2 regions of the Streptomyces sp. NPDC002018 genome follow, and region 2 is predicted to be linked to the other one. Evidence: riboswitches for the same ligand, from Rfam matches in the RefSeq annotation. Region 2 holds a riboswitch; the other holds the start of a gene.
The links. A riboswitch is a leader RNA that binds a small molecule or an ion and turns the genes downstream of it on or off. The one in region 2 is predicted to bind S-adenosylmethionine.

Region 1: linked by a shared signal. The riboswitch ahead of ACFYYH_RS19250 (FAD-dependent oxidoreductase) and the one ahead of ACFYYH_RS16585 (aminotransferase class V-fold PLP-dependent enzyme) in region 2 are both predicted to bind S-adenosylmethionine.

Annotation. Positions count from the first base shown of each region.
Region 1 is NZ_JBIASO010000010.1:251,357-263,194, reverse strand. Features, by position in the region: gene ACFYYH_RS19255 (glutathione S-transferase C-terminal domain-containing protein) at 1-522, opposite strand, end outside; SAM riboswitch class IV at 832-978, opposite strand; SAM riboswitch class IV at 1,108-1,216, shown strand; gene ACFYYH_RS19250 (FAD-dependent oxidoreductase) at 1,589-2,695, shown strand; gene ACFYYH_RS19245 (GNAT family N-acetyltransferase) at 2,718-3,578, shown strand; gene ACFYYH_RS19240 (NAD(P)H-binding protein) at 3,568-4,482, opposite strand; gene ACFYYH_RS19235 (SpoIIE family protein phosphatase) at 4,617-6,782, opposite strand; gene ACFYYH_RS19230 (M4 family metallopeptidase) at 7,565-9,937, shown strand; gene ACFYYH_RS19225 (TetR/AcrR family transcriptional regulator) at 10,101-10,763, shown strand; gene ACFYYH_RS19220 (discoidin domain-containing protein) at 11,165-11,838, shown strand, end outside.
Region 2 is NZ_JBIASO010000009.1:5,328-17,165, forward strand. Features, by position in the region: gene coxB (cytochrome c oxidase subunit II) at 1-346, shown strand, start outside; gene ctaD (cytochrome c oxidase subunit I) at 343-2,088, shown strand; gene ACFYYH_RS16545 (cytochrome c oxidase subunit 4) at 2,085-2,483, shown strand; gene ACFYYH_RS16550 (Ig-like domain-containing protein) at 2,598-3,845, shown strand; gene ACFYYH_RS16555 (hypothetical protein) at 3,909-4,310, opposite strand; gene ACFYYH_RS16560 (heme-copper oxidase subunit III) at 4,507-5,127, shown strand; gene ACFYYH_RS16565 (c-type cytochrome) at 5,199-6,008, shown strand; gene ACFYYH_RS16570 (Rieske 2Fe-2S domain-containing protein) at 6,005-7,060, shown strand; gene ACFYYH_RS16575 (cytochrome bc complex cytochrome b subunit) at 7,057-8,724, shown strand; gene trpD (anthranilate phosphoribosyltransferase) at 8,918-9,988, shown strand; SAM riboswitch class IV at 10,183-10,300, shown strand; gene ACFYYH_RS16585 (aminotransferase class V-fold PLP-dependent enzyme) at 10,510-11,838, shown strand, end outside.

The DNA.
Region 1 (11,838 bases), on a different contig from region 2:
AAGGTCCAGCGCCGGGGCCTGGGCCTGGGCGAGGTTCTCCCCCAGGAGTTGACGGACCGCGTCGATGTCGGCGGCCAGGGCGGCGGGCCGCAGCCGGGGCAGAGCGGCGTTGTCCTGGTCGGTGAAGTGGAGGGCGAGGTCGTCGAGGATGTCGGGGGTGTGGTTGCTCACCACCCGTCCGCTCCACAGGTCGCACAGCGCGGGCACGGTCAGCGGACCGTCGTAGTGGTGCCGGGTGGTCTCGTAGGCCGTGCGCAGCGCCGCGGGCGGGTCGCAGGCGTCGGCCGGGGACGGAAGGACGGTGGTGCTGACCGAGTCCTCGAGTCCGAGCAGACCGAGGGTGATGGAGACACGCAGCGAGCGCGGACAGCCCAGCGAGAGATACAGATGGTAGCGGTGGGCCGCCGGGTAGTAACCGCCGCCCAGATCGGCGCCGATACGGTCGCGGAAGCGCGGGGCGGTGCCGGGGCGGGAATCGCGACGTGCCGCCGGGAAGGACGTCTGCGTAAAGGTCTCGGACATGGCTCTCTCCAGGGATGCGGTGGAGCCCCGGTGACTTCTTCGGCGCCGGTGGCCGTACGGGAGGAGGGTCCGGCGGCGCGCGGCAGCGCACAACGCCCGGACCCGGGACAGCGATCGTGGAGCTGGTTCGGCTCAGACGGCCGGAGAGCATCCGTTGCGGAGCCGCAGCAGATCGATATGGCGGCGCCTGGTCAGCAGGCGCGGACGCGGCAGCGGCGCCGGCCGGAAGGTCGGACAGACGCTCTTGCTCTTCCGCGATGTCCTGGGCATCTCCGCCGGTCCCGTCATCGGGGCCTCGCGAGAGAAGCGAGACCGCACTTGCCCCACCGCCGGGGTGGGACCTGGTCGTCACCCGGGGCACCCCGTCGCAGTGGAAGGGTTGCCTGTCAGCGGGCCGGGGCCGATGACCCACCTGAGCGGGGGATCCCGCGCGGGTGAGCGCTGACAATCGTGACCGTCGCCCCTCAGTCTGAGCGCGCTCCGGTGGGCCGTCAAGAAGGCGGTGGGGCGAGATCCGGGCAGGGACCGGCTGTTGAGACGGCGTTGACATTCCTCCGGTGACGGACCTACGTTCCGGCGCAGAACGGTCCTGAGCGTCAGCGGCGAGCCCTGGCTCGCGGACGGGCGGTCCTCGCCTCACGGCGGGAGGCCCCGGGTGACGACCGGACCGGAGGACATTCGGCAGGCACGAGGCCCCGTGGGGCGGATGGTGAAGGCGGCGGCGATGTACGCAGGTCCGGGGACGGCCGCAGGGCGGCGCCAGGGTCGCGGCGCGGCGTACCTGAACCGCTGCGTCGACCTGCTCCGCGTCAACAGCGCGCTGTGTACGGCCCCCGGCAGCACTCTCTGCCGGGGCTGACGGCTTCCCGACGCACGCGCTCCGCGGCATTCCCCTCGCCCCTGCCGCCCCCTGTGGCCCGTCTGCGTCCCGTCCCACGCGTCCCACCCGATGCCGGCGTACTCCCGGACACCTGGGTGCCTTCGCCCCCTTGCGCCGTGATCCCGTGGTCGCGTCCCACTTCTGATCGACCGTCATATCCCTTGCACAGAAAAGGATCCCGCATCCGTGGTAGGAAACATCGTGGTCGTCGGAGGCGGGGTCATGGGTTCTTCCGCGGCCTGGCACCTGGCGTCACGGGGCGAACAGGTGACCCTCTTCGAGCAGTTCGAGCCCGGTCACGACCGGGGCAGCTCGCACGGCAGCTCGCGGATCTTCCGGCTGGCCTACCCCGATCCGTTCTATGTCTCCCTGGCGGTGCGGTCCCTGCCGCTCTGGCACCGCCTCGAGGAGGAGACCGGACAACGGGTGCTGGAACTGACCGGCGCGGTCGACCACGGTCCGGCCGCCGCGACCTCGGCGCTCCATGACGCCCTGCGCGCGGCCGGCCGCCCGGCGGAACTCCTCACACCACCGGGGGCCGCCGAGCGCTGGCCGGGGCTGAGGGCCGATACGACCGCGCTGTTCCACCCCGAGGCCGGCAGGCTGCACGCCGACCACGCGGTCGCGGCGTTCCAGCAGGCCGCCCGGCGGAAAGGGGCCCGTATCCGGCACGGCGTGAAGGTGTCCCGGCTGTCGGTGCGCGGCGAGCGCGCCGAGATCGTGACCGAGGACGAGGAAGCGGTCGTCGCCGACGCGGTCGTGGTCGCGGTCGGCGGTTGGGCGCCGAGCCGGCTGTCCGGACTCGTGCCGGGCCTGCCGCCGATGCGGGTCACCCAGGAGCAGCCCGTGCACTTCCCGGCGCCGGACGCCCTCGGCTGGCCGAGCTTCATCCACCACCCCGGGGCCGGACTCCCGGCCGACAGCGGCGGAATCTACGGACTCGGCAGCGACGACGGCGTCAAGGTCGGCTTCCACGGTGTCGGGCCCGTCGTCGATCCCGATCACCGGGACCGGACCGTGGCGCCCGACGCGGTCGGCCGGGTCCAGCGGTACGCCGCCGACTGGCTGCCCGGTGTCGACCACACGGCCCCTGGGGCGACCACCTGTCTGTACACCATCACGCCCGACCATGACTTCGTCGTCGACCGTGCGGGGCCCCTGACCGTACTGGCCGGTTTCTCCGGACACGGTTTCAAGTTCGCCTCGGTCATCGGGGAACTGGCCGCCGACCTCGTCGGCGGCCGGCTCCCCGCCCACGGCCGGTTCGCGCTCGGGCCGCCACGCGTCGGCTGACCCCCGACCCGGAACCCCACGGATGGAGATTCGCACCACCATGTCCACCAGCGTCCACCCGCCCCAGCAGCAGCCGCTCCCCGAGCCCGAGCCCGAGCTCCAGTCCGAGGCCCGGTCCGAGGCCCAGCCCGAGCTCCAGTCCGAGCTCCGGTCCGAGGCCCAGACCGAGGCCGAGCCTCGGAGCACCGCCGCCGCGCCGCACATCCTCGACAACCCGGCCTGGGCCGCACTCACCGGTCCGCACTCCCGTTTCGCGGAGCGTGCCGGCCTCGCCGCCCGTTACCCCACGGACGTCTCGCCGTTCACGGCCGTCGCCGACTCGGCCGATCCCCGCGCCTGGGACGACCTCGTCACCCTCGTCGGACCGGACACCCTCGTCCCGGTCAGCGGCGCGACGGAACTCCCCGACGGGTGGGAGATCGTCAGGAGGGGACAGGGCGTGCAACTGGTCGACACCGCCCTGCGCGCCGAACCCGACCCCGAAGCGGTCCGCCTCACCCCCGGTGACGTACCCGAGATCCTGGACCTGATCGCCCGCACCGAACCGGGTCCCTTCCTGCCCCGCACCATCGAACTCGGTACCTACCTCGGCATCCGGCGCGACGGCCGGCTCGTCGCCATGGCCGGCGAACGCCTCCGGCCGCCCGGGTGGACCGAGATCAGCGCCGTCTGCACCGACCCCGGCCACCGGGGCCAGGGCCTCGCGACCCGGCTGGTCCGTGCCGTCGCGGCGGGCATCCGGGACCGCGGCGACACCCCCTTCATGCACGCCTCGGCCGCCAACACCGGCGCCATCCGTCTCTACGAGTCGATCGGCTTCACGCAGCGCCGGCGCCCGGCGTTCCTGCTGGTCCGCACCCCGGGCGGGGCCGTCAGCCGGTGAGCCGGCCGTGGTCGAAGAGGGCCTCCCGCCAGCCTCGGGGAGGGTGGCCGGTGATCTCCTCGACGTCATGGGTGACCCTGTCGTACCGGTTCCGCGCGTGCAGTTTCGCCATCGTGGCGATGTGGTCGCGCACATGCTCCGGAAGGTCCAGCGCACCGAGATCGTTCTTCTCCCACTCGTCGAAGGGAACATCCGTGTAGGTGACGGTCCGCCCCAGGGCCGCCGACCACTCGGCGGCGATCTCCGCCATGCCTCGCGAGGCGGCGCCCGTGAGTTCGTAGACGTCACGCGGCGGGCGGTCCGCGGGCCGGGTCAGGAGCGCGGACACCGTGTCCGCCACATCCTGCGCGGCGACGGGTGAGGTCCGGCCGTCACCGAAGGGCAGACGGACGGTGGCGGACCTCGCGACGGAGGCGGCCGCCACCTGGAAGAGCGGATTCTCCATCATCACGGTCGGCCGGACATGCGTCACAGGAAGCCCCGACCATACGAAGACCTGCTCGGCGAGCCAGTGCTGACGCTGCTGTTCCGACTCCTCCGTACTCGACAGGTTCATCTGCGAGACGGTCAGCTGGGACATGCCGAGGACGAGGTCCAGACGTCCGTACTCCCGCATGGCGGCGGCCGTCGTCACCGCCGCCTCCAGGAACCGCGACGAGACGCTCATGGAGAAGTACGCCCGCCGGCAGCCGTCGAGGGCCGCGAGCACATCGCGGCCGCGCGTCAGATCTCCGACGACGACCTCGGCTCCGCTCGCTCTCAGCGCGTCCGCCCGCTCGTCCTCGCGATGGACCAGCGCGCGCACGGGTCTGCCCCGCGCGCGGAGGAGATCCACCACTCGCCGCCCCACCGCACCGACGGCGCCGGCCGCGCCGGTCACCAGGATCCGCGATTCGTCGACCATGAGTCCGTCCCTCGGAGACCCACCCGAGACCCGCCGGAGACCCGCCGGCTCAGGATCAGGAAAGCACGCCGGAGCGAGAGGCGTATCCCCGGCGTAGGCCTTCCGCCGTACCCCTCCCCGGCGCCTGTCAGGTGTCAGGCGTGGGTACGGGCGAGCAGGAGGGCGATGTCGTCCTCGGCCGGCCCGTCGCCCACGAGGGCGTCGATGACCGTGGTGCACAGGTCGTCCAGGGGTGCCAGGCCGGGCGTGAGGGCGGCGGCGAGGCGGTCCAGGCCGGAATCGATGTCCGCGCCGCGGCGCTCGACCAGGCCGTCGGTGTAGAAGGCGAGGACCGTGCCCGTGTCGAGTGTGAGGTCCACCGTCTCGAAGGACCCCAGTCCCAGGCCGATGGGCGCGCCGCCGGGCAGGGGGACGAAGCCGGCCCTGCCGCCGGGCGCGATGACCGCGGGCGGCGGGTGGCCCGCGCCGGACATGCTGCACCGCCGGGTCGCGGGGTCGTAGACGGCGTACAGACAGGTGGCGGTCATGGGGCCCAGCACGGCGTCGTCCTCGCCCGTGTCCTCCTCCATGAGGTGGACGACGACCTCGTCGAGATGGGTCAGCAGCCGGTCGGGGGGCAGGTCCATATGGGCCAGGGTCCGTACGGCGATCCGCAGACGTCCCATGGTGGCGGCGGCGTCCACACCGTGCCCGACCACATCACCGACGACGAGGGCGACCCGCGATCCGGACAGGGGGACGGCGTCGAACCAGTCGCCCCCGACGCTCTCCTGGACGGCGGACGGGAGATAGCGGTACGCCAGCTCCACGGCGGGCCCCGCGTCGAGCCGCCGGGGCAGCAGGTCGCGCTGGAGGGCGACCGCCGCGGTGCGCTCCCGGGTGTACCGGCGTGCGTTGTCCAGGCTGAGCGCGGCACGGGCGGCCAGCTCCTCGGCGAGGACGAGGTCGTCCTCCGTGAAGGGGACGAGGTTCTCGGTCCGTACGAACACGGCGATGCCCAGGATCTCCCCGCGGGCCCGCAGCGCCGTGATCATCAGGGAGTGCATACCGGTGTCGTGGATGACCCTCGCCCGGTCCGGGTCCTGGTCGAGCCAGGTGCCCGGTGAGGTGTCGAGGACGGGCTCGAAGTGCGAGCTGCCCGACTGCTGGACCCGGGTGAACGGGGAGGACGGCGGGACGAAGACGACCTGGCCGCGCTGCCACAGGGCCTCGCGGAGGTCCGGGTGGATCGACTCCGCCCCCGCGCGCCGGAAGACGGGGACACGCTTTCCCGAGGGCGGCAGCCGCTCCAGTGGCATGTCGCTCGGGAGCACCGCCTCGTCGAGGTCGACGGTGATGTAGTCGGCCATGCGGGGCACGGCCAGACTCGCCAGCTCCTGGGCCGTGACCATCACGTCGAGGGTGCTGCCGACCCGGGTGCTGGCCTCGCTCAGCAGGGCCAGGCGCTCCCGTGCCTTGCTGCGGCTGATGTCCAGCGCGAGGGAGCACACCGCGAGCGGCTGCCCGTCGGGGGCGTCGAGGGTGAACACGGCGGTGGACTCGACACGGTCCTCGGTACCGTCCCGTTCGGTCCTGCGGAACTCCTGGTCCACGATCGGGGTGCCGTCCCGCAGGACCCGCCGCATCGCCCCCTCCACGGCCCCGGCGTCGAAGCCGGGCATGATCTCCCGTACGGTGCGGCCCAGCAGTTCCCCGGGTGCGGACCCGGGGAACTGCTGGGCCGCCCGGTTCAGCCAGACACACCGCAGATCCCGGTCCCAGAGCCGGATGGCGAGCGGGGACGTCTCCAGCACGGATTCCAGGGCGGGCCCGGAAAGGGCGGCGGGCGTCGTCCCCGGTCTGAGCGGCACGGCGGACAGGAGCCAGATGTCCTGCGACTTCGGCCCGCGTATACGGGAGGCCTCGACGAGGAGGACGACATGGTCGCCGCCCCTCGGGTCGCCGCCGGCCGGGACACCGGCGTTCCTGCCGCTGCTGTCCCCGCTCCTGCGCCTGGTTCCGCTCCCGTGGCCGCCGCTCCGGCCGCCCGTGCGGCGGCGTACGTCGACCGGGCCCGACCAGTACCCCGTGCCCGAGGGCTGCCGGGCCCATGCGGCGATACCCCGGGAATCGCAGGCGGCCAGGAGGCCGGTGGCGAGAAGATCGGCCGCCGGGCGCCCGGTGACCTCGGCGGCCGAGTGGCCGAGAAGGCGTTCCGCGCTCGCCGACCAGCCGATGATCGTTCCGGCGGCGTCCACCAGGGCAAGCGCGGGGAACGCTCCTCCCCAGGAGTGGCCCCCCGTGCCACTGGATTGGTGCATACAACTACTCAGTCCCTGTTCTGCCCAGTCCCTGTTCGCTGGGCTTGCCGCGTACGGATATCGGCAGCGTCGTGCGGTCGCGAGGCGTGAACAGATATAAGGATGTCACACGACGGACATAAGGGTCATTTCCGATGTGGAGGCCTGGGGGGAGGCCTGGGGGAGGCGGGGGAAGAGGGGGTCACGGGCCGCGGCGGCCCTCCCGGCGCCTGGTGGGCGGCCTGCAACGCCAGCTTCGTCTTGCCCACCCCGGCCGGCCCCACCGCTCCCGGCGCCCGAGCCACCCGTGCCGCCCCGGCCGCCCCGGATCCGTCGCGGCCCGCCCCGTCCGGGGCGGGCGGATCCCCGCGCATCGTTTCCCCGGCCCATCCGTGAGGCCGCGTTTTTGCCTGCTCTTGGGGCAGCGGGCCAGACCGGGACCGGCGGCAGGAGCGGCCCCCCATCTCCCGGGGCAGGGGCGGGAATTGGCCAAGGTGGCTGGTTAGCGCGGTGTTGCCGTTGTGTAAATGCCCATGTGATCCATGGCAGGTGAAAGCTGTTCGGTCGCGAACGGCTGACCGGCTTTCGGACAATGATCTCCGCTCTGATGACAATCTGAGTGTCTACTGAAACGATCTGCGCGTCGCAGGGGCCTCACTCGGCTCATCTCTTATCCCTCACCCCCCCCGTACATCCCCCCATCGAGGGCACCCTCCCGCCCCCGGTGTCGTCGGCTTGCCCCCGCTCGCCCCGCTTCCCCGCCGGCCCGTCAGCACGCGAGCCGGACAGAAGGAGTCGCAGGAATGACGAACAGTTTCCGTACCAGCGCGGTCGTCCCGCACCCCGCACCCCGTCCCTCGCCCGGCACCGCCGTACGCGGGCGCCTGGCGGCGATCGCCGCCGTGGCCATGGCCTCCCTTGTCGTATCGGTCCTCCCCGTGACGGGCGCCGTCGCCGCTCCGGTCGGCCCGGATCATGTGCCACGTACGGTCGCGGCGGAACCGAGAGCCGGCGCCGCGGCCGTCGAACTCTCCCCCGCACGGCGGGAGAAGCTGCTCAAGGAGGCCGCCGGCGCCGCCGCGGCCACCGCCCGTTCGCTCGAACTGGGCGATCAGGAGAAGCTGATACCGAAGGACGTCGTCAAGGACGTCGACGGCACCGTGCACACCCGCTATGAGCGCACTTTCGCGGGACTGCCGGTGCTCGGCGGTGACCTGGTGGTCCACGAGCGGCCCCATTCCGCCGACGGCACCGCCGCACGCCGCACCGTCACCAAGGCGTCCGCGAAGGCGATCTCCGTGCCGACGACCAAGGCCGCGGTGCCGGCCGCGACGGCGAAGAAGTCGGCCCTGGCCGCCGCGGAGTCGGAGAGGACGGACAAGGCCGCCCCCGACGGAGCGCCCAGGCTGGTCGTCTGGGCGGAGGACGGCGCGTCCACCCTCGCCTGGGAATCCGTCGTGGCCGGCGTACAGGAGGACGGCACCCCCAGCGAGCTGCACGTCGTCACCGACGCCAGGACCGGGGCGGAACTCCAGAACTTCGAGGAGATCCACGCCGGTGTGGGGAAGGGCCAGTTCAGCGGTGAGGTCCAGATCGGCTCCGTACGCGACGGTGACCTCTTCCAGCTCAGGGACACCCAGCGCGGCGGGCACACGGTGTACGACCTCAACCAGGCGGGGTCGGGGAACAGCGTCCTGCTGACCGACACCGACGACATCTGGGGTGACGGGACGACGGCCGACCGCCAGACGGCCGCGGTGGACGCCGCCTACGGCGCGCGCAAGACATGGGACTTCTACCACGACCGGTTCGGCCGCAACGGCATAGCCAACGACGGTATCGGCGCCTACTCCAACGTCCACTACGGCCAGAACTACACCAACGCCTTCTGGAGCGACGACTGCTTCTGCATGACCTACGGCGACGGGGAAGGCAACGTCAAACCGCTGACGTCGCTCGACATCGCTGCCCACGAGATGACCCACGGCGTCACCTCCGCGACCGCCGACCTCGCCTACGAGGGTGAGTCCGGTGGCCTGAACGAGGCCACCAGCGACATCATGGCCGCCGCCGTGGAGTTCTTCACCGACAACCCGAACGACGTGCCGGACTACCAGGTCGGCGAACGGATCGGCCGGCGCCCCAACGGCGCGGCGATGCGGTACATGGACCAGCCCTCCAAGGACGCCTACGAGCTGGGCACGTCCCAGGACTACTGGACGTCCGGGACCGACAAGCTCGACCCGCACTTCAGCTCGGGCATCGCGAACCACTTCTTCTACCTGCTCGCCGAGGGCAGCGGCAGGAAGACCGTCAACGGTGTGGCGTACGACAGCCCCACCTACGACAACAAGCCGGTCCGGGCCCTCGGCCTGCACAACGCCACCAACGTCTGGTACCGGGCGCTGACGCTCTACATGACCTCCCGCACCGACTACGCGGGCGCCCGCGTCGCCACCCTCCAGGCGGCGGCCGACCTCTTCGGCACGTCCAGCGAGGCGTACGAAACCGTCGGCAACGCCTGGGCGGCCGTGAACGTCGGCGACCGCTTCGTCAACCACATCGCGGCGAAGACACCGGCTCCCCGCGATATCGCCGTCGGTCAGCCGACCACTCTGCGGATCCAGGCGACGAGCACCCGGCCGGGCGGTCTGACGTACTCCGCCACCGGCCTGCCGACCGGTCTGACGATCGACACCGCCACCGGTCTGATCAGCGGAACCCCCACCACGGCCGGCACCTACCGGACAGCCGTCACCCTCACGAACTCGGCGGCCGAATCGATCACGCTGCCCTTCGACTGGACGGCCGTGGCCTCCGGCGGCGACCATTTCGTCAACCTCACCAGATACGAACTCGCGCCCTGGGCCACCATCGAGGCGCCGCTCGTCGTCTCCGGCCGGGAGGGCGACGCCCCCGGCGATCTCCAGATCACGGTCGATCTCGTCCACGGCTTCATCGGCGGCCAGATCATCGATCTGATCAGCGAGGACGGCACGGTGATCCCGGTCAAGGGGTTCGTCTGGGACACCGGGACGGAGCTGCACGCGACCTACACCGTCGACGCCTCGGCCGTTCCCGCCAACGGCACCTGGACACTGCGGATCCAGGACGCCACCCCCGGCATCTTCGACAACGCCCCCGGCTACCTGGACCGATGGAGCCTGAGCTTCTGACGCTTCCGCCCGGCCATATGTCCCGGCCGCCTGTCGTCCCCGCCACACCGGTGGCATCCCACCGCTGACACCCGCCGCGCCCGTTCCCCCCGGGCGCGGCGGGTCTGTACGCATCCGGGCCCCGCACGTCCAGGCTGTTGAACTCGCGGGTAAACTTGGCACCGTGACCACATCGCGAGGGCGGATCGACAAGCGGCAGGCGATCCTTGAGGGCGCGTTCACCGTGTTCGCCCGGCGGGGGTATGCCAAGGCGTGCGTCCAGGAGATCGCGGACGAGGCGGGCGTGGCCAAGCCCACGGTGTACAACCACCTCCGCGACAAGGCCACTCTGTTCCGGCACGCGATGGACGCGGCGGCCCAGGCGGCGCTCAAGGAGAGACTGGCCGCGCTCGAACCGCTCCTCGCACCGGACGACGAACTGCGCGTCACCCTGGAGGAGGTCGGCCACGGGCTGCTCCGCCTCCACTGCGACGAGCGCTCGTGCGCGCTGCGACGGCTGCTCTACTCGGAGATCACCGCCTTTCCCGACGCCGTCGACATCGTCACGGAGAGCGGTCCGCACCGGCTCAACGAGGCGCTGGCCGACCGGCTGGCCCGGCTCGCTCTGGCGGGCCGACTGGGTGTCACGGACCCGGCCCAGGCGGCCGAACAGTTCATGGCTCTGCTGACGGGCCCCATGGAGGCCCGGTCCCGGATGGGGACGCGTCCCATCGGCGATGCCGAACTGTGGGACGTCACCCGCGCCGCCGTCCACACCTTCCTTCAGGCCTTCGGCGTCCACCGGGCTTTCGGCGCGGAACGCGCCGAAAGGAGCGAGAAGGTCTGAGGCCCCGGCCCCGGCCGCGCCCCGTACCGCCCCCCCAACTCCGCCTCCGTAACCCGCCCTCCGCCTCCGTACCCGTCCCCGCGTCCGTACCCGTCCCGCGCCCTCGTCCAAGGGTGCCGCGCGCGTCATGTCGGCGCAGCGGCCGTCGAGATCTCGCCACCGCGGAGGATACGCCGGAAGCGGGATCCTGGACCACTCCCCGGCGTTCCCGGAATCCTCCGGCGCCGACGATGAACAGCCATGGCGCCCCTGTCCGGAATCGCCTTTCCGCGAGCTTTCCGCACGGAAGGTCTGCACGCCCCTTGACAGGCCACTCCCGCCGAGCCCACGATCTGACATCGTTGTCATCTGGTTGCTGATTCCTCTCTCCGCCGAAGCATGCCTGATCGGAGCCTCTGTTGATGTCTGCCCCACCCGCACAGCCGTCACGTCGTACGGTCCTCAGCACGGGCTCCACCCTGCTGGCCGGATTCGGTCTGGGAATGGCCCTGCCGGCCACCGCCCACGCGGCGGCCCACGGCTCCTCCGGGGCCCGGCCCAAGGGTGAACTCGCCGCCTACCGGCCCGTGACGGTCTCCTCCACCGACTACGCGCCCACACCGGGCGAGTTCGTGGTCGACCGGCTCGACGCCGTCGGCGTCCGGGGGACGGGATGGCGTGCCGGGGAGGGGGACCCCCAGTGGATCGCCGTCGATCTCCAGGCGGTCTGCGAGGTCGATTCGGTGCGTCTGACCTTCGAGGCGACCGCGGACGACCCGCCCTACCAGGACGCCCCCGGGGGCAATCCGCGCGACCGGACCACGGGCGCCGAGATTCTCTCCAGCTGCGCCGTCGACTTCGTCGTCGAGACCTCCCGGGACCACCACTCCTGGACGGAGATCCACCGCACGTCCTCGGGCAAGGGCGGCGTGGTCGAGATCTCCCTCAAGAAGCCCGTCACCGCGCGCTGGGTGCGTCTGACGGTGCACAAGCGGTCCAACGACAACCCGCTCGGACTCAACGGCTTCCAGGTCTACGGCACCGCGCCCGGCCACCGTCCCGAGGCGACCGGCTGGACGGACTGGGGAACACGGCA
Region 2 (11,838 bases):
TCCGACCCTGTGGCTGCCCAAGGGGGAGAAGGTCCGGTTCATCCTGACATCGCGTGATGTCATCCACTCCTTCTGGGTGGTGCCGTTCCTGATGAAGCAGGACGTCATCCCGGGGCACACCAACTCCTTCGAGGTGACTCCGAACCAGGAGGGCACCTTCCTGGGCAAGTGCGCCGAGCTGTGCGGCGTCGACCACTCGCGGATGCTCTTCAACGTCAAGGTGGTCTCTCCGGAGCGCTACCGGCAGCACCTGGAAGAGCTGGCCGAGAAGGGCCAGAACGGCTACATCCCGTCGGGCATCGCGCAGACGGATCCGGCCAAGAACGCGGAGACGAACAAACTGTGAGCATCCTCAACGAACCCCAGGGTGCCGCCGCCGCAGCAGAGGACTCGTACGAGAACGAGCTGCCGGTACGGCGCAAGCAGCCGGGCAATGTCGTCGTGAAGTGGCTGACCACCACCGATCACAAGACGATCGGCACGATGTACCTGGTCACGTCGTTCGTGTTCTTCTGCATCGGCGGTCTGATGGCGCTCTTCATGCGCGCCGAGCTGGCCCGTCCCGGCACGCAGATCATGTCGAACGAGCAGTTCAACCAGGCGTTCACGATGCATGGCACGATCATGCTGCTGATGTTCGCGACGCCGCTGTTCGCCGGATTCGCCAACTGGATCATGCCGCTCCAGATCGGTGCGCCCGATGTGGCGTTCCCGCGGCTGAACATGTTCGCGTACTGGCTGTACCTCTTCGGCTCGATCATCGCCGTGAGCGGCTTCCTCACCCCGCAGGGCGCCGCCGACTTCGGCTGGTTCGCCTACTCCCCGCTGTCGGACGCGGTCCGTTCACCGGGTGTCGGCGCCGACCTGTGGATCATGGGTCTGGCCTTCTCCGGCTTCGGTACGATCCTCGGCTCGGTCAACTTCATCACCACGATCATCTGCATGCGCGCCCCCGGCATGACGATGTTCCGGATGCCGATCTTCACCTGGAACGTGCTGCTGACCGGTGTGCTGGTCCTGCTGGCCTTCCCCGTGCTGGCCGCCGCGCTCTTCGCCCTGGAGGCGGACCGCAAGTTCGGTGCGCACATCTTCGACTCGGCCAACGGCGGAGCCCTGCTCTGGCAGCACCTCTTCTGGTTCTTCGGCCATCCAGAGGTGTACATCATCGCCTTGCCGTTCTTCGGCATCGTCTCCGAAGTGATCCCGGTCTTCAGCCGCAAGCCGATGTTCGGCTACATCGGTCTGGTGGGCGCGACCATCGCGATCGCGGGTCTCTCCGTGACCGTGTGGGCGCACCACATGTATGTGACCGGCGGTGTGCTGCTGCCGTTCTTCTCGTTCATGACCTTCCTGATCGCGGTACCGACCGGGGTGAAGTTCTTCAACTGGATCGGCACCATGTGGAAGGGCTCACTGTCCTTCGAGACACCGATGCTCTGGACGATCGGCTTCCTGGTCACCTTCACCTTCGGTGGTCTGACCGGTGTGATCCTCGCGTCGCCGCCGATGGACTTCCACGTCTCCGACTCGTACTTCGTGGTCGCGCACTTCCACTACGTCGTCTTCGGCACCGTGGTGTTCGCGATGTTCGCCGGATTCCATTTCTGGTGGCCGAAGTTCACCGGGAAGATGCTGGACGAGCGGCTCGGGAAGATCACCTTCTGGACGCTGTTCATCGGATTCCACGGCACCTTCCTCGTCCAGCACTGGCTGGGCGCCGAGGGAATGCCGCGCCGGTACGCGGACTATCTCGCCTCCGACGGATTCACCGCGCTCAACACCATTTCCACGATCAGCTCGTTCGTCCTCGGTCTGTCGATCCTGCCGTTCCTGTACAACGTCTGGAAGACCGCCAAGTACGGCAAGAAGGTCGAGGTCGACGACCCGTGGGGCTACGGCCGTTCGCTCGAATGGGCGACTTCCTGCCCGCCGCCGCGGCATAACTTCCTCACCCTGCCGAGGATCCGTTCGGAATCCCCGGCATTCGATCTGCACCACCCGGAGATCGCCGCCCTCGACCAGCTCGAGAACGTCGGTCACGGTGCCGGAGCCGGTGTCCTCGCCGGTGGCAAGGAGGCCGGGAAGTGAAGATCCAAGGCAAGATGTTCCTCTGGCTGAGCGTCTTCATCCTCGCCGCCGCCGTGCTGTACGGCGTGTGGTCGAAGGAGCCGGCCGGTACGACCGCGCTGTTCCTGGCCTTCGGCCTGAGCGTCATGATCGGCTTCTACCTGGCCTTCACCGCCCGCCGGGTGGACGCGATGGCCCAGGACAACAAGGAGGCCGATGTCTCGGACGAGGCCGGTGAGGTGGGGTTCTTCGCCCCGCACAGCTGGCAGCCGTTCTCGCTCGGCGTCGGTGGCGCGCTGGCCTTCCTGGGCATCGCGATCGGCTGGTGGCTGCTGTACTTCTCGCTGCCGCTGATCCTGATCGGTCTGTGGGGCTGGGTCTTCGAGTTCTACCGGGGCGAGAACCAGAACCAGTAGGCACCACGGCCGAGCCGTCGATGAGGGGCCCGTCGCACTCCAATGGAGTACGGCGGGCCCCCATTCGTACCTCTCGTCGCGCGCGGAGCGGGAGGACGTTCCTACCGTGTGTTCATGAACCACACGCCACGTCTGCGCGCCGTCCTCACCTGCACTCTGCTGGTCGTGTCCCTTGGGGCGAGCGCGACCGCGTGCAGTGAGGACGGGCCGCACCCGCTCTCCGGGAAGCCGCGCGAAGCCGCCCCGGGGAAGATCGTCTTCAGTACGCCCGCGGGCGCCACCAAGGTCGATCCCAACAAGCCCCTCGAAGTGACCGCCAAGGGCGAGCGGATCACGGACGTCAACGCCGTCGACAAGGCGGGCCACTACCTGGCGGGTGAACTCACCGCCGACGGGCTGCGCTGGCACTCCACGGCACCCCTGGCGGCCGGCTCCCGCTACACCGTCAAGGTCGCGACCGAGGACAAGAAGGGCAAGCCCGGCTCGCGGACACTCACCTTCGACACCATGCCCGCCAAGCGGACCCTGACGGTCGAGTTCGGACCGGAGGAGGGCGAGTACGGAGTGGGCCAGCCCATCACGGCCACGCTCAGCCAGCCGATCACGGACAAGAAGGCCCGGGATGTCATCGAACGGTCGCTGAAGGTCCGTGCCACCCCCGCGGCGGAAGAGGGCTCCTGGCACTGGGTGGACGACGAGGAACTCCACTACCGGCCCAAGGAGTACTGGCCCGCGAACGGCAAGATCAACGCGTACAGCACCCTCCAGGGCGTGAAGATCAGCGACAAGCTGTACGGCGGCGCCGTCAAACCGCTCAAGCTGACCACCGGCGACCGGGTCGAGGCCATCGTCGACGCCAGCGCGCACTACATGACGCTGTTCCGCAACGGGGAAGAGGTCACCAGCATCCCGGTGACCACCGGCAAGCCCGGTTTCTCCACCCGTAACGGCATCAAGGTCATCCTGGGCAAGGAGTACTTCGTACGGATGCGCGGTACGAGCGTCGGCATCGGCGGCGGTGAGGGCTACGACCTCCCCGTGTACTGGGCGACCCGGGTCACCTGGAGCGGTGAGTACGTGCACGCCGCGCCCTGGTCCGTGGGGTCGCAGGGATCCGCGAACGTCAGCCACGGCTGTGTGGGCATGTCCACCGCCAACGCCGCCTGGTTCTTCGAGAACGTGCAGGAGGGCGATCTCGTACAGGTGATCAACAGCGCCGGCGACTACATGGAGGAGTTCGGCAACGGCTTCGGTGACTGGAACGTGGACTGGGAGGACTGGCGCGAGGGCAGCGTCCTCCTGGCCGGGACCCGGGACGGCGCCAGCCCCGCCGACCCGGCCCGTCTCCGGCCCCTGGTCTGACCGCCGCCGGGACCACCCCGGTCCTGCCGCCTCCCGGGCGGCGGGACCGGGCCCGCCCGCGTGTCAGGCGCTGATGGCGAGCCGCCGGCGGAGCAGGGAGGCCAGGGCGTCCGCGAAACCGACCGGTTCGACCGGCAGGGTCACCGCGGCGTCCGCACGGCTCCAGGTGGCCAGCCAGGCGTCCTGAGGGCGCCCCATGAGCAGCAGCACGGGCGGGCAGTCGAAGATCTCGTCCTTGATCTGCCGGCAGACGCCCATCCCGCCCGCGGGAACCGTCTCGCCGTCCAGCACACAGACGTCGATCCCGCCCCGGTCGAGGTGTGCGAGCACGGCGGGCAGGGTGGCGCACTCCAGGAACTCGACGGGCGGCACATCGGAGGCCGGCCGGCGTCCCGCCGCCAGCCGGACCTGCTCGCGGGTGTTCGCGTCGTCGCTGTAGACCAGCACCGTGGCGGTCGGCTGCATTGTTCCTCCGTGACATCAGTGTCTGCGAGGGCTCCAGGGCTCCGTTGCCCTGAACCGATGCGCGGATGCTACTCCGTCGGAGACCATGTCAGCACGGGTACGGACGCCCCTTCACCGCCCCGTTCGAGCTGGGCACATCCCACGGACACACCGAACGGCACCCCCCGGAGTCAGGGCGGGATAAGCGACCGACATAATGTCGGTCGTGGCGACAGCAACGACAGTAGAAACCGGGCACGCGCACCCGTCGGTCAACCGGCCGAACCTCACCAGCGTCGGAACCATTATTTGGCTGAGTTCCGAGCTGATGTTCTTCGCGGCCCTCTTCGCGATGTACTTCACCCTGCGATCGGTGATGGGCGCGGCGCACTGGAAGGAGATGGCGTCGCACCTGAACATCCCGTTCTCGGCGACGAACACCACGATCCTGGTGCTCTCCTCCCTCACCTGCCAGCTCGGTGTCTTCGCCGCCGAGCGGGGCGACGTGAAGAAGCTCCGCTCCTGGTTCGTGATCACGTTCGTGATGGGCGCGATCTTCATCGGCGGTCAGGTCTTCGAGTACACCGAGCTTCTGAAGAAGGACGGCCTCTCGCTGTCCTCCGACCCGTACGGCTCGGTGTTCTACCTGACGACGGGCTTCCACGGTCTGCACGTGACGGGAGGTCTGATCGCGTTCCTGCTGGTTCTGGGCAGGACCTACGCGGCCAAGAGGTTCACCCACGAGCAGGCGACCGCAGCCATCGTCGTGTCCTATTACTGGCACTTCGTCGATGTCGTCTGGATCGGCCTCTTCGCCACGATCTACTTGATCAAGTAGCCGGGTACCGCGCCCGAAGCGCACACAATCCAGAAACACCGACGCAGAAGATCCTGACACCGGGGTAATCCGTGAAAAAGCTCTCCGCACGACGACGCCATCCGCTGGCGGCGGTCGTCGTCCTACTCCTCGCGCTGGCGGCCACCGGGGGGCTGTACGCCGCGTTCGCGCCCGCGAGCAAGGCACAGGCTGACGACACCGCCCAGTCCCTCGCCATCGAGGAGGGCAAGAAGCTCTACTCCGTCGGCTGCGCAAGCTGCCACGGAACCGGCGGTCAGGGCAGCAGCGACGGCCCGCCCCTGGTCGGCGTCGGCTCCGCCGCCGTGGACTTCCAGGTCGGCACCGGCCGTATGCCCGCGCAGCAGCCCGGCGCGCAGGTGCCCAAGAAGCGGGTCATCTACTCGCAGGCCGAGATCGACCAGCTCGCCGCGTACGTCGCGTCCCTCGGCGCCGGTCCGATCACCCCGACCGGGAACCAGTACGACCCCGCCGGCGCGGACATCGCCAAGGGTGGCGACCTGTTCCGCACCAACTGCGCCCAGTGCCACAACTTCACCGGCGAGGGCGGCGCCCTGACGAACGGCAAGAGCGCGCCGAACCTCGAGGGTGTGAGCGCGAAGCACATCTACGAGGCCATGCAGACCGGCCCGCAGAACATGCCTTCGTTCCCGGACTCGACGATGCCGGAGCAGCAGAAGAAGGACATCATCGCGTACATCCAGACGGTGAACGGCGAGAAGTCCGCGAGCCCCGGTGGTCTCAAGCTGGGCGGCCTCGGCCCCGTCAGTGAAGGTCTCTTCGGCTGGATCTTCGGTCTGGGCGTTCTGATCGCAGCCGCCATCTGGGTCGCGGCCCACACCGCTAAGGCCAAGAAGTCATGAGTAGCCAAGAAGAATTTCCAGAGAAGAACCTGCCGAGCGAGCAGGGCGACGCGCACGGCGCGGTCGAGCGCGCGGACGACCCGTTCGCCGACCCGGGACTGCCGGCCCACCGGCCGCGCATACAGGACATCGACGAGCGCGCGGCCAAGCGGTCCGAGCGCACGGTCGCGTTCCTGTTCCTGCTGTCGATGGTGGCGACCGTGGCGTTCATCGCCTCGTTCGTGGCCTTCCCGGTCGGCAAGATCGTCTACATCTTCCCGCTGGGCCATGTCAGCATCCTGCACTTCTCGCTGGGTGTGACCCTGGGCATCGCCCTGTTCTGCATCGGCGCCGGCGCGGTCCACTGGGCCCGGACGCTGATGTCGGACGTGGAGGTCGCGGACGACCGCCACCCGATCGAGGCACCGCCCGAGGTCAAGGCGAAGGTCCTGTCGGACTTCGCGGCCGGCGCGGCGGAGTCCGGCTTCGGCCGGCGCAAGCTGATCCGCAACACGATGTTCGGCGCGATGGCGCTGGTGCCGCTCGCCGGTGTCGTCCTGCTGCGCGATCTCGGTCCGCTGCCCGAGAAGAAGCTCCGCTCCACGCTGTGGGCCAAGGGCAAGCAGCTCATCAACATGAACACCCACCAGCCGCTGCGTCCCGAGGACGTCGTGGTGGGCTCGCTCACCTTCGCCATGCCGGAAGGCCTGGAGGAGCACAGCGAGGACTTCCAGAAGCAGATCGCCAAGGCGGCCCTGATGATCGTCCGGATCCAGCCGGACGAGATCAAGGACAAGCGTGAACTCGACTGGTCCCACGAGGGGATCGTGGCGTTCTCGAAGATCTGCACCCATGTCGGCTGTCCGATCAGCCTGTACGAGCAGCAGACGCACCACGTGCTGTGCCCGTGCCACCAGTCCACCTTCGACCTCTCCGACGGCGCCCGCGTCATCTTCGGCCCGGCCGGTCACGCCCTTCCGCAGCTGCGGATCGGTGTGAACGCCGAGGGCAACCTCGAGGCGCTCGGCGACTTCGACGAGCCCGTCGGTCCTGCCTTCTGGGAGCGCGGATGAGTACCAGCACTGCTACGGACGACAAGAACCGCAGGACACCCGCGGGTGAGCGGGTCGCCGACTGGGCGGACGGCCGGCTGGGGATCTACTCCCTGGCCAAGGCCAACATGCGGAAGATCTTCCCGGACCACTGGTCCTTCATGCTCGGTGAGATCTGCCTCTACAGCTTCATCATCATCATCCTCACCGGTGTGTATCTGACGCTGTTCTTCCACCCGTCGATGAACGAGGTGGTCTACCACGGCAGTTACGTCCCGCTCCAGGGTGTGACGATGTCCGAGGCGTACGCCTCGACGGTGGACATCAGCTTCGATGTCCGCGGCGGTCTGCTGATCCGCCAGATCCACCACTGGGCCGCGCTGATCTTCATCGCGGGCATGCTCGTCCACATGATGCGTGTCTTCTTCACGGGCGCGTTCCGCAAGCCGCGTGAGATCAACTGGCTGTTCGGCTTCCTGCTGCTGGTCCTGGGCATGTTCACCGGTTTCACCGGTTACTCGCTCCCGGACGACCTGCTCTCCGGCACCGGTGTCCGCTTCATGGAGGGCGCGATCCTGTCCGTGCCGGTCGTCGGCACGTACCTCTCGATGTTCCTGTTCGGCGGGGAGTTCCCCGGCGGCGACTTCGTGGCCCGGTTCTACTCGGTCCACATCCTGCTGCTGCCCGGCATCATGCTGGGACTGGTCGTGGCCCATCTGATCCTGGTCTTCTACCACAAGCACACGCAGTTCGCCGGTCCCGGCCGTACGAACAAGAACGTCGTGGGCATGCCGCTGCTGCCGATCTACATGGCCAAGGCCGGAGGCTTCTTCTTCCTGGTCTTCGGACTCATCACGATCGTCTCCGCCATCGCCACGATCAACCCGATCTGGGCGCTGGGCCCCTACCGCGCCGACCAGGTGTCCACCGGAGCCCAGCCCGACTGGTACATGGGCTTCTCCGAGGGGCTCATCCGTGTGATGCCCGGCTGGGAGATCAACTTCCTGGGGCACACCCTGGTCCTGGGTGTCTTCATCCCGCTGGTGATCTTCCCGCTGGTGCTGGTCGCGATCGCGGTCTACCCGTTCATCGAGGGCTGGGTCACCCGCGACAACCGCGAGCACCACATCCTGGACCGCCCGCGCAACGCCCCCACCCGTACGGCGTTCGGTGTGGCCTGGCTGACGTGGTACTTCGTCCTGCTCGTCGGTGGTGGCAACGACCTCTGGGCGACCCACTTCCATCTGTCGATCAACGCGATCACCTGGTTCGTCCGGATCTTCTTCTTCGTCGGACCGGTCATCGCCTTCGTCGTCACCAAGCGGATCTGTCTCGGCCTTCAGCGGCGCGACGCCGAAAAGGTGCTGCACGGACGCGAGTCCGGTGTCATCAAGCGGCTGCCGCACGGTGAGTTCATCGAGGTGCACACCCCGCTGGACCAGGCCGATCTGCACAAGCTGACCGCCCACGACCAGCACAAGCCGGCCGAGATCGGCCCCGAGGTCGACGAGAACGGCGTACGCCGCAAGGTCGGCCCCGCCGAGCGTCTGCGCGTGAAGCTGAGCAAGGGCTACTACGGCGAGGGCAACCAGATCCCCAAGCCGACGGCCGAGGAGTACAACGAGATCGCCGCCGCGCACGGCCACGGGCACGAGGAGATCACGAGCGGCCACAGCAAGCACTGATCCACCCGGCCTCACCAGGTCGCCACCACCGAGGGCCCCGGCCCGGTCCCCCCGCGAGGGGAACCGGCCGGGGCCCTCGGCGTACCGTCCGCACTCCGGGCAACCGTCCTGCCGGCCGGGCGTACGCCGATAGGCTTGCGGCGTGGGCCTCGTACGGTCCGCGTACCCGTCCCGGAACCCACCAGGAGCGAGCATGAGCGCTGTGACCCCCGTCGGAGGCGACACCATGGCGGACCGCACCTGGCCCGGCGTGCTGAACCCGCTGCTGCGCGGCGAGAACCTGGGCGCGCAGGACACGGCGTGGGCCATGGACCGCATCATGAGCGGCGAGGCCACCGACGCGCAGATCGCCGGGTTCGCGGTCGCGCTGCGGGCGAAGGGCGAGACGGTCGAGGAGGTCTCGGGCCTGGTGCGCGCCATGTACGCGCACGCCAACACCATTGAGGTGCCCGGCCGTACGGTCGACATCGTGGGCACGGGCGGCGATCTCGCCAAGACCGTCAATATCTCCACCATGTCGGCGATCGTCGTGGCGGGAACCGGCGCCAAGGTCGTCAAGCACGGCAACCGCGCGGCCTCGTCGGCGAGCGGCGCCTCGGACGTGCTGGAGAAGCTCGGTGTCAATCTGGAGCTGACCCCCCAGCGGGTCGCCGAGGTCGCCGAGGAGGCCGGGATCACCTTCTGCTTCGCGGTGAGGTTCCACCCCGCGCTGCGGTACGCGGCCAAGGCCCGCAAGGAACTCGGCGCGCAGACCACCTTCAACATCCTCGGCCCGCTCACCAACCCGGCGCGGGTACGGGCCCAGGCGGTGGGTGTGGCGGACGCGCGGATGGCGCCGATCGTCGCGGGGGTGCTCGCCGAGCGCGGAAACTCGTCCCTGGTCTTCCGCGGCGACGACGGCCTGGACGAACTGACCACCACCGCGACCTCACGGGTGTGGGTGGTACGGGACGGCAAGGTCACCGAGGAGGCCTTCGACCCCCGGGACGTGGGCCTGGACCTGGTCCCGGTCGAGGCGCTGCGCGGCGCGGACGCGTCGTACAACGCGGAGGTCGCCCGCCGCCTCCTGTCCGGCGAGACCGGCCCCGTACGCGACGCGGTCCTGCTCAACTCGGCGGCGGCGCTGGTGGCCCTGGACCCGACGGACGACCCGCTGGACCTCCAACTCGCGGCGGGCATCGTGCGGGCGGCGGAATCGATCGACTCGGGCGCGGCGAAGCGCACCCTGGAACGCTGGGTAACGGCGAGCTGTAGCGCTCTCTGACGGGCCGACAGCGCCCGGAACGCCAACGCACCCCGGGCGGCCGAGGTGCCCCGGCACCCGAACGGGGCCCACCGGCGTACGGCCGGAGGCCCCGGCACCCGGCACCCGGCACCCGGCACCCGGCACCGCCCACACGTCCCGTATCGCGGACACCTGTTGGGGCGCGCGGCACGCTGTGCCATACTCTCGGGCAAGGTCATGAGTGACAGCGATTAAGGCCCCGGCTCGCTGTCCGGCAACCCTCCGTCCGTGGCGGGGTGCCCCGGGTGAAGACCAGGCCGTGGGCAGCGAGGTCCGCGGCAAGCGCGGACCCCTTGCACCTTGGGGTCCTGGTCCTCAAGGGAGCAGTCTCGTGAGCAAGCGAATGCGCTAGGGCCGTCAGGCGTCAGGCCCCTTCTTCAACGCCTCCGCACGGTGATCTCCGTGCATCGAGGCATTCCCCGCCACCGTCGCGGCTCCGACGCGTGCCGCCGTGCGGGTTCTTGAAGCCGTTCCGACTTGTCCCGCCGGGAGATATCGCCATGTCCGCATACCCGAACGCCACCGCCCCCGCCACCGCGCCCGCGCCCGCCGTCTCCGTCGCGCCCGCCCCCGTCGAGCACGGCGCCCCCGTCGAGCACGGCGCCCCCGTCACGCCCAGCGCGTCCGGCGGGCAGAACGCCTCCGTCGAGCCGCTGCCGGTCCTCGGGCGCGATGTCACCGTTCCGCTCGTCACCGGCGGCGAGGTCACCTACGCCGCGCTCGACTACGCCGCCAGCGCTCCCGCCCTCCAGCGGGTGTGGGACGACGTCGCCGCCTACGCGCCGTACTACGGCAGCGTCCACCGGGGCGCCGGGTATCTCTCGCAGCTCTCCACGGACCTCTTCGAGAACAGCCGCCGCACGGTCGCGGACTTCCTCGGCTGCCGCCCCGACGACCAGGTCGTCTTCACCCGCTCGACGACCGACTCGCTCAATCTGCTCGCCGCGGTGCTGCCGGCCGGCTGTCAGGTGTTCGTCTTCGAGACCGAGCACCATGCCTCCCTGCTGCCCTGGCGGGACGCCCGGGTCAGCTATCTGAACGCGCCCCGTACCCCCGCCGAGGCCGTCGCCACCCTGGAGCGCGCGCTCGCGGGGCGTGACCCCCAGGGCCCGGCGCTGGTGTGTGTGACCGGTGCCTCCAATGTCACCGGTGAGCTGTGGCCGGTGCGGGAGCTGGCCGCCGTCGCGCACGCGCACGGCGCGCGGATCGTGCTCGACGCCGCGCAGCTCGCGCCGCACCACCCCGTGGACATCGCCGCGCTGGACGTCGACTGGGTCGCCTTCTCCGGGCACAAGCTGTACGCGCCCTTCGGCTCCGGGGTGCTCGCGGGCCGCGCCGACTGGCTCCAGGACGCCGAGCCCTATCTCGCGGGCGGTGGCGCCAGCCGCGCGGTGACCCGCCGGAGCGACGGCGGGGTCGAGGTCGCGTGGCACACCACCGCCGCCCGGCACGAGGCCGGATCCCCCAATGTCATCGGGGTGTACGCGATCGCCGCCGCGTGCCGGGCGCTCACCGAGGCGGGCTTCGACACCCTGGTCGCCCGTGAGCAGCGGCTCGTCGCCCGGGTGCGCGCGGGTCTCGCGGAGGTGCCCCAGGTCAGGGTGCTCTCCCTGTTCGGTGACGACGCCCCGCGCGTGGGTGTGCTCTCGTTCGTGGTCGAGGGGTGGAACAGCTCGCACTTCGCCGCCGCGCTCTCCGCGGAGTACGGCATCGGCGTACGGGACGGCCTCTTCTGCGCCCACCCGCTGGTACGGAACCTGCTGGGCACCGACCCGCAGGACCCGGGGGAGTGCGGTGCCCCGGAGGCGGAGCCGGGCGAGCGCTCGCTG